One region of the Margalitia sp. FSL K6-0131 genome, then DNA from elsewhere that is predicted to be linked to it. Evidence: riboswitches for the same ligand, from Rfam matches in the RefSeq annotation. Region 1 holds a riboswitch; the other holds the start of a gene.
What was found. A riboswitch is a leader RNA that binds a small molecule or an ion and turns the genes downstream of it on or off. The one in region 1 is predicted to bind preQ1.

Region 1 (4,217 bases):
GCTTAGAAGGTGCACAAGAGATTGCTAGAAAAATGCTGTCTAAGAGAAACGAATGGAAAGAAATCTTTGCATAAAAAAGAGGTTTTAAAGATGAAATACGCGCGAAATGTGCATGAATTAATAGGCAATACACCATTGGTGGAGATTACAAACTTTACATTGCCAGAGGGTGTACGTTTATTTGCGAAACTTGAATATTTTAATCCTGGTGGTAGTGTAAAGGATCGTTTAGGACAGTATTTGTTGAAAATAGCCTTTGCGGAAGGAAAGCTGAAAAAAGGCGGAACCATTATTGAGCCGACAGCCGGAAACACGGGAATTGGTCTAGCACTTGCGGCTATTCAATTTGGTGTTCAAGCTATATTTGTGGTACCGGAAAAATTCAGCCTTGAGAAACAAACATTAATGAGGGCGCTTGGGGCAAAAGTCGTAAATACTCCAACTGAACTGGGGATGGAAGGTGCGATTGCCAAAGCGAAGGAATTATTAGAAACGATTCCGGGTGCGTTTTATCCAGGTCAGTTCCAAAACTATGCTAATCCGGATACGTATTATGCAAGTCTTGGACCTGAAATTTATGAAGCACTTGATGGGAATGTTCATATTTTTGTTGTTGGAGCTGGCTCCGGTGGGACATTTATGGGGACCTCTAGATATTTGAAAGAAAAACTCCCAAATGTGAAGACGGTTATAGTAGAGCCTGAAGGGTCGATTTTAAATGGCGGCGAGTCGGGATCGCATCGAACAGAGGGAATTGGGATGGAATTTCTGCCGCCTTTTATGGACCGGAATTATTTTGATGCAATCCATACCATTCCGGATGAAGCGGCATTCACTCGTTTGGCTGAATTGGCAAAACTAGAGGGTCTTTTAGTAGGCAGCTCTTCGGGAGCAGCGATGGAAGCGTGTCTTCGTGAGGCAGCAATAGCAAAACCTGGAACAAATATAGTAACCATTTTTCCGGATAGCAGCGAACGTTACATTAGTAGCAAAATATATGAAGGCTGATTTCGTATAAATTGTTGTTTTTCGTAAATGTTATAAAATCTTAAACTTATCTCCGGGGCAACTTTTCTTAAAAAGAGTATTCATTCTTAACCCAAATAAGGATTTCTATAAGGTTTTCGTTTACAAAAGCAACATAGTTTAAGAAAGAAGCCTTAGAAAGTAGGAATGAACATGAGGAAAAAAACGAAATTTATTCATGGTGGAATTAGTCGTGATCCTTATACTGGCGCTGTTTCCACACCAATTTATCAAGTAAGTACGTATAAACAAGATGGTGTTGGTAATTTTAAATATGAATATTCAAGAACGGGAAACCCTACGCGTGAATCATTGGAAAAGCTAATTGCAGATATTGAAGGCGGTAAGCGGGGATTTGCATTTGGTTCAGGTATGGCAGCCATCACGGCAGTTATCCAATTATTTTCTGCAGGGGACCATATTATTGCGACGGATGATGTGTACGGCGGAACATTCCGTGTTATGACCAAGGTTCTAAACCGCTTTAATCTCGAAGTAACATTCGTTGACACCAGCGATTTAGACACAGTGAAAAATGCGGTAAAACCAAATACAAAAGCGATTTATGTAGAAACCCCAACAAATCCGCTTTTAAAAATTACCGATATTCAGGCTGTAAGTGAAATCGCCAAAGAAAATAACCTTAAACTGATTGTTGACAATACCTTCAGTACTCCGTATTGGCAAAATCCGCTTGAACTTGGAGCAGATATTGTCCTTCACAGTGCAACAAAATATCTTGGCGGTCATAGCGATGTAGTAGCAGGTCTTGTAGTTGTGAATGATGACAAGTTAGCCGAAGATGTTCATTTTATTCAAAATTCAACAGGTGGTATTTTAGGTCCGCAAGATAGCTGGCTATTAATTCGTGGAATTAAGACATTAGGCGTTCGTATGGAAGAGATTGAAGAAAATACGAAAAAGGTTGTTAATTTTCTTCAAGATAATAAACATGTTCAAAAAGTTTATTATCCCGGCTTAGCTAATCATCCGGGCCACGATATCCACAGCAAACAAGCAGATGGTTTTGGAGGGATGATCTCCTTTACAGTGGAATCAGAAGCAAAAGCACTGGATGTATTGAAGAAGGTAAAATACTTTACACTTGCAGAAAGCTTAGGTGCAGTGGAGAGCTTAATTTCTATTCCAGCTTTAATGACACATGCCTCCATTCCAAAAGAACGCCGTCATGAGCTAGGAATAGAGGATGGACTTATCCGCATTTCCGTTGGGATAGAGGATATTGAGGATCTTCTTGAAGATCTTGAGAATGCATTACAAGATGAATAATAAAATTTCTAGTTGACGGACTGTAAAGAATTTAATATTCTATATTATGTTCAATTAAATACCCGAACATGACGGGAGAGGTTCATAGCACAAAACCCTCTATAAAAAACTATGGATACATGACAATTATAGCCATGTCCATAATGGGCATGGCTTTTCTTTTATCCATTTTAATATGTTTGCTATGGAAAATTCCCTCTCTAAAATGTCAAGGTACATCTTAAGGAGGCTTTTTTTATGTCAGGAAGAAAACAGGAAGAAGGGTTAAAGGATTTAACCTTGTTAGGGAATCAAGGTACCAAGTACAAATTTGAGTATTCTCCCGAAATTTTAGAATCCGTAGATAATTTACATTCGAATCGGGATTATTTTGTAAAGTTTAACTGTCCGGAGTTCACATCACTATGTCCCATTACAAGCCAGCCAGACTATGCAACCATGTATATCAGCTACATACCAGATAAAAAGATTGTCGAGAGTAAATCTCTGAAGCTTTATCTATTTAGTTTTAGAAATCATGGAGATTTCCACGAGGATTGTGTGAACATTATTATGAATGATCTTATTAAACTTTTAGATCCGCGTTATATTGAGGTATGGGGGAAATTTACGCCTCGTGGCGGTATTTCTATTGATCCTTATTGCAATTATGGTAGACCGGGAACGAAGTATGAGGAAATGGCCAATTTCCGCTTAATGAATCATGATTTATATCCAGAGAAAGTGGATAACCGATAAGATGTTATTATATTTAAATGGATTATTTGTCGGTTTATTAATTCTGGCAAATATTGTAGCGGTGAAGCTGTTTAGCATTGGCCACCTGGCAGTTTTACCTGCAGCAGTTGTCATCTATATTTTTACCTATCCGATTGTGGATGTCATCGTTGAGGTGTATGGAAAGGAAACAGGGAGAAAAACGGTTCAAGCTGGCCTAATCACACAAGTACTTGCTTTAATCTTTATTTTTATTGCAATCCAATTGCCGGCTGCCCCGGTTTTCGGACATCAATCAGAGTTTAAAACCATTTTAGGCGGGAGCTTCAGAGTGATTGTAGCAAGCCTAGCATCGTATGCAGTCAGTCAAAACTTAGATGTTTTTGTTTTTAACAAATTGAAGAAAAAGCATGGTACGAAGAAGCTATGGCTAAGGAACAATGCTTCAACTATGTTAAGTCAGCTAGTGGATACAACTATTTTTATAGCGATTGCATTCATGGGAACAATGCCATTAGCTGTACTCGTAACACTTATTTTTACACAATATGTATTTAAATTCCTTGCTTCCATTGTGGCAACACCAATTGTTTATTTATTGGTGAGTGTGACTCGGAAGCAAGAATCAAAAAATAATGCTCAAGGAAGCTCTGCAGTATCTTAAGTATGGGGATTTCCCTAAATGAACAATCTTAAGCGGACAGAGAATCCGTTATTTTAATAAAATGACCTTAATTTAAGAGTCTAGCGGACACAGGGTACGTTATTTATGAAAAAACACATGGAAATCACTGTTTTTATGCTAAATAACGGATCCTATGTCCGCAAACATTAGAAATACCCCCTTTTTGTCACAGATAACGGATCTGGTGTCCGTACTAAACCACCCAAATATTTCATTATGAATATTTTCTCTTCACAGCGAATACCCATGTATTGATACAATTATACAAGATGGGGAGGGACTTCATATGCAATACTATCAAGGCTACCCATACTATCCTTATCCTCCTGCAATGAGACAGCAACAACCTGTAGGTGGTGAGGATCTTAAGTTTAAACAAACAGGAGTCTATCCACAAAGGCAAATTCTCTCTTTTAATCCTCCAATTGAAGAAAATCCAAATGCAGAATATCCAAAGATTAGTGTTAACGCTGTGGTGGGACCAAATTCGTATATATTC
Region 2 (4,217 bases), 150 kb from region 1:
TTTATTACGGAAGTAAAAGACAATCCGACTGAAGGGGGTCTAATGACCACTGTCTTCATGTTGGCCGCAATTTGCACACGCCCATTCATCGGATCCTTAATACATCAGATCAATATTAAGATGATGAGTATTTTTTCCTTTGCCTTTGTTGCCATTACCGTAGGATTAAGCTATGGCCAGGAATCGATTTCCTTTTTAATCCTTTTAAGAATTTTTCATGGGATTGGCTTCGGGATTATGTCTACGATTCTTGCCACTATGGCAACGAATATTATTCCGAAGAAAAAGCTTGGGGAAGGTATTGGATATTACGGTTTAGCAACGAGTGTGGGAACAAGTATGGGACCGATGCTTGGTCTTGCAGTTCTCCAATATTTTTCTTTTAATCTATTATTGATTATTTCTGCTTTATTAGCGGTTATTACAATGATTCTCAGTTTTACTATTAAGAAACCGCAATCTGCAGCAGCTCCTAAAAAGATGGAAAAAGGCGCATTCAAAAAATACGCATTTGATAAGACAGCCTTTATTCCATGTATTTTAACCGCCTTTTTTACGATTACTTTAGGGGGCGTTATTAGCTTTTTAAGGGAGCTTGGCAAGGAAGAGAATATTAGTGGGTCAGTTTCATTATTTTTCTTAGTGATGGCAATTGTTATGGTAGTTGCACGTCCGATATCCGGACGTTTGTTTGACACGTTTGGCCATAAACTAATTATTTATCCTTCCACTGTGTGCGGTATTATCGGACTCTTCCTATTAGCAATCACACATAGCTCATGGACATTGCTCTTAGCAGGATTATTCTACGGGATTGCGTACGGAACCGTAACACCTACCCTTCAAGCAATTGCAGTCAGCATCGTAACGAAGGATAAGCAAGGTACCGCAAATGCTATGTATTTCTCCTCTATGGACTTGGGGATGGCAATCGGATCCACGGGGTTAGGATTATTAGCTTCGTATACGGGTTATCATTTCATCTATGGTTTTTCCATCTTCTGTTTAGTAGCCTTACTAATTGTGTACACGTTATTATTCGGAAGAAAGAAAAGCTTGGATGTCGTTCCGGCAACTCAGAATATGTAAAAAAATCGGCAGCTTTTGGCTGCCAATTTTTACTTTGGTGCTTGATACCATATATTAAACTCTCTTTTCAAAGTGTATGCGTTGGTTTAGTAGATACATAATTGGTGCACCGATTGCCATTACAACAAATTCTCCAATTGCTGTTGTAAGCCAAGTAAATAAAAATGGCAAATGAAAGGCTAAATGGAGCTCGATTGCAATCAAGAACATGGTAATGGTAAATACAATCGTATTCACGATCATACGGGTCCAAATATTTTTGATAAAGCGGCTAACAATGATCGTAATCAGTAATGATATAATCGATTGGCCAAATCCGAAAACAAGATCATAGGCCCGCATCGGTGATAAAAATAGATTCGTAAGAAATACACCTAATAAAACACCATAGATGAACTTCTTATTAAATACAACTAAATGATTAAACATTTCAGAAACACGAAATTGAATATTCGTAAATCCAAATGGCTGAATAAAAAACGAAACAGCAATGTAAAGGGCAGCGACAATTCCATTCCCTACAAGCGTTTTAACTTTCATATAAATTCTCTCCCTTAGTTTTTTATCGTGGGATGGTTTCGAACCACGTATTACATACACAAAGTATAATGATAGGCCTATTTAATCATCTAGTCAATTGATTTTTCTTCCAAAAGTCTCAGCTTTCTTCTTTAACCGGGACAAAATAATGATCTTTACGATAAGCTAATGCTTCCATCGTAGCAATCAATTCCCCGTCACTTTCGACTTTTATGTTATACCAAGCGGTTCGGTGGTTTCGTTTTTCTTCCATGGCAGTTGCTTTTAACCGGGAGCCTTTCTTACCTGGTGCCATAAAATTAACGGTAGTGGAAAGCCCCACTGATGTTTTTCCGTAAGAATTGCAGGCAACTGCAAACACAAAATCAGCAATGGCGAAAATAATGGCTCCATGCACGGTTCCATGGGCATTTACCATATGGTCTGCTACATCCAGCTCTGCAACTGCCATTCCTTCACCCATTTCTATTAATTCAATTCCTAAAAACTGGGCATAAGGTTCACTTTTTAACTTCTGAAAAATTTCGTCCTTATACTGGCGGTGTATCTCCATTTCATTAATGTCATGCTTCAACTTAATTCCTCCCAATTCCTTTGATGATAAGGTAATTATATACTATTTGGAATTTTCGATATTAAGAATAACGCAATGATTTTCATTTAAATAACTTTTTTCATCAAACCTATTTACATTAACGTTACGTAAAGGTGTATATTGATGTTGTCAGGAGGGATAACACGTGGAGTACACAGTGCAAAAACTAGGGAAATTGGCCGGAATCAGTACGAGAACTTTGAGATATTACGATGAAATTGGGATTCTTAAGCCGGCAAGAATCAATTCATCCGGATATCGGATCTATGGTCCTCGAGAGGTTGATCGTCTCCAGCAGATTCTTTTCTATAGAGAATTAGGAGTCAGTTTGGAAAATATCAAAAATATTATGACTGATCCGTCATTTGACCGCACCAATGCATTGAAGGAACACCGCGAAAAGCTTCTGGCAAAGCGTGCGCAACTAGATCAATTAATTTCCAATGTAGATAAAACAATAGCTGTCACAGAAGGGAGAATAACCATGTCAGACAAAGAAAAATTTGAAGGCTTTAAGCAAAAAATGATTGAAGAAAATGAAAAGAAATATGGAGCGGAAATTAGAGCCAAGTATGGGGATGAGACAATTGACCAATCCAATCAAAAAATCAAAGGACTAACAAAAGAACAATATGCAGAATTGGAAAAATTGGGTGAGGAAGTTCTTGTGACTTTAAAGGAAGCAATGGCCACCGGAGATCCTGCAAGTGATTTAGCACAGAAAACTGCGGAATTACATCGTAAATGGTTAGGGTACACTTGGGCAAGTTACAGTAAAGAAGCACATGCAGGGCTAGCGCAGATGTATGTGGATGATGAACGATTTGCAGCTTATTATAACAAAGTACAATCAGGTGCAGCGGAATTTTTGCGTGATGCGATTCTTATTTATACAGGAATGAAAAAATAAAAATGAAAGAAAGGCGATTGGGAGGACCCGATCGCTTTTTTCTCTAGGAGATAATAAGTCGAGACAGGAATAATGCCCAAAATCGTGGATAGGCAAAGGATACGGTAACAATAGAGAGAGAATCGTGCCCGAAATCGTGGTAAGGCAAAGGAAACGGTAACAATAGTGGGGAAATCGTGCCCGAAAATGTGGTCAGACGAAGGAAACGGTAACAATAGTGGGGAAATCGTGCCCGAAATCGTGGATAGGCAAGGGAATCGGTAACGATAGAGAGAGAATCGTGCCCGAAGTCGTGGTCAGACGAAGGAAACGGTAACAATAGTGGGGAAATCGTGCCCGAAAATGTGGTCAGACGAAGGAAACGGTAATAATAGAGAGAGAATCGTGCCCGGAATCGTGGTAAGGCGAAGGAAACGGTAACAATAGAGTAGGAACTCGTATTCGAAATTGTGATCAGAACATGAAATCAGAAACTATGAAACTGTATTAAATGATGATATCCAAATTAATCCTTAAGCATAAGTTGCACAAAATTAAGTAATATTCACTTACATTGACCAACCGCTGCGGTTCATCTAGTGCTAGATATACTTTTATTTATCTTGATGCTTCATACAAGGTGAAATTCTTTTTCTGCTTCTTAAAAGTAGAGGAAAATGTCAATAAAACAACCGGGGTTTATTGCCCCCGGTTGCTTTTAAAAAATATGTTTAAAAAAATGAAACAGCATTCTCGGAATAGCGGTCAGGATATTCCCAATGATTTCCCCAATGATTTCTACTAATATACTTTTGAAAAAGGACTCCTTATTTTTCTTTCTCTTTTTTAACATGTGGAACTCCTTATTATGGAAAATATATCATAATATTACCGCCGTAAACATGAAAATTCAACATCTTATTTGATTTTCCAAATAGCAAACCCAAATGGAGGAAGATCCATTTCATCTTCAATCTCCACCTGACAATTATTCCATAAATCAAGTGCGGTTCGAATGCCATTAACAAACGGTATCTCCACTTCTTTATCACTATTATTAAGCATAAATAGTAATGTTTCGTCTTTTGACTGTTTTTGGTATAC

Region 2: it holds a riboswitch for preQ1, as region 1 does, so the genes downstream of both, NSQ59_RS23060 (QueT transporter family protein) here and queF (preQ(1) synthase) in region 1, are expected to answer to the same signal.

The regions. Positions count from the first base shown of each region.
Region 1 covers NZ_JBBOZS010000001.1:4,568,121-4,572,337, reverse strand. Annotated here, with positions in the region: gene NSQ59_RS22415 (S-ribosylhomocysteine lyase) at 1-74, shown strand, start outside; gene NSQ59_RS22410 (PLP-dependent cysteine synthase family protein) at 91-1,008, shown strand; gene NSQ59_RS22405 (bifunctional cystathionine gamma-lyase/homocysteine desulfhydrase) at 1,180-2,316, shown strand; PreQ1 riboswitch class I at 2,388-2,435, shown strand; gene queF (preQ(1) synthase) at 2,554-3,054, shown strand; gene NSQ59_RS22395 (queuosine precursor transporter) at 3,056-3,697, shown strand; gene NSQ59_RS22390 (DapH/DapD/GlmU-related protein) at 4,005-4,217, shown strand, end outside.
Region 2 covers NZ_JBBOZS010000001.1:4,714,474-4,718,690, reverse strand. Annotated here, with positions in the region: gene NSQ59_RS23065 (MFS transporter) at 1-1,089, shown strand, start outside; gene NSQ59_RS23060 (QueT transporter family protein) at 1,144-1,629, opposite strand; PreQ1 riboswitch class I at 1,638-1,682, opposite strand; gene NSQ59_RS23055 (PaaI family thioesterase) at 1,748-2,209, opposite strand; gene NSQ59_RS23050 (MerR family transcriptional regulator) at 2,370-3,134, shown strand; gene NSQ59_RS23045 (hypothetical protein) at 3,832-3,966, opposite strand; gene NSQ59_RS23040 (alpha-glycosidase) at 4,032-4,217, opposite strand, start outside.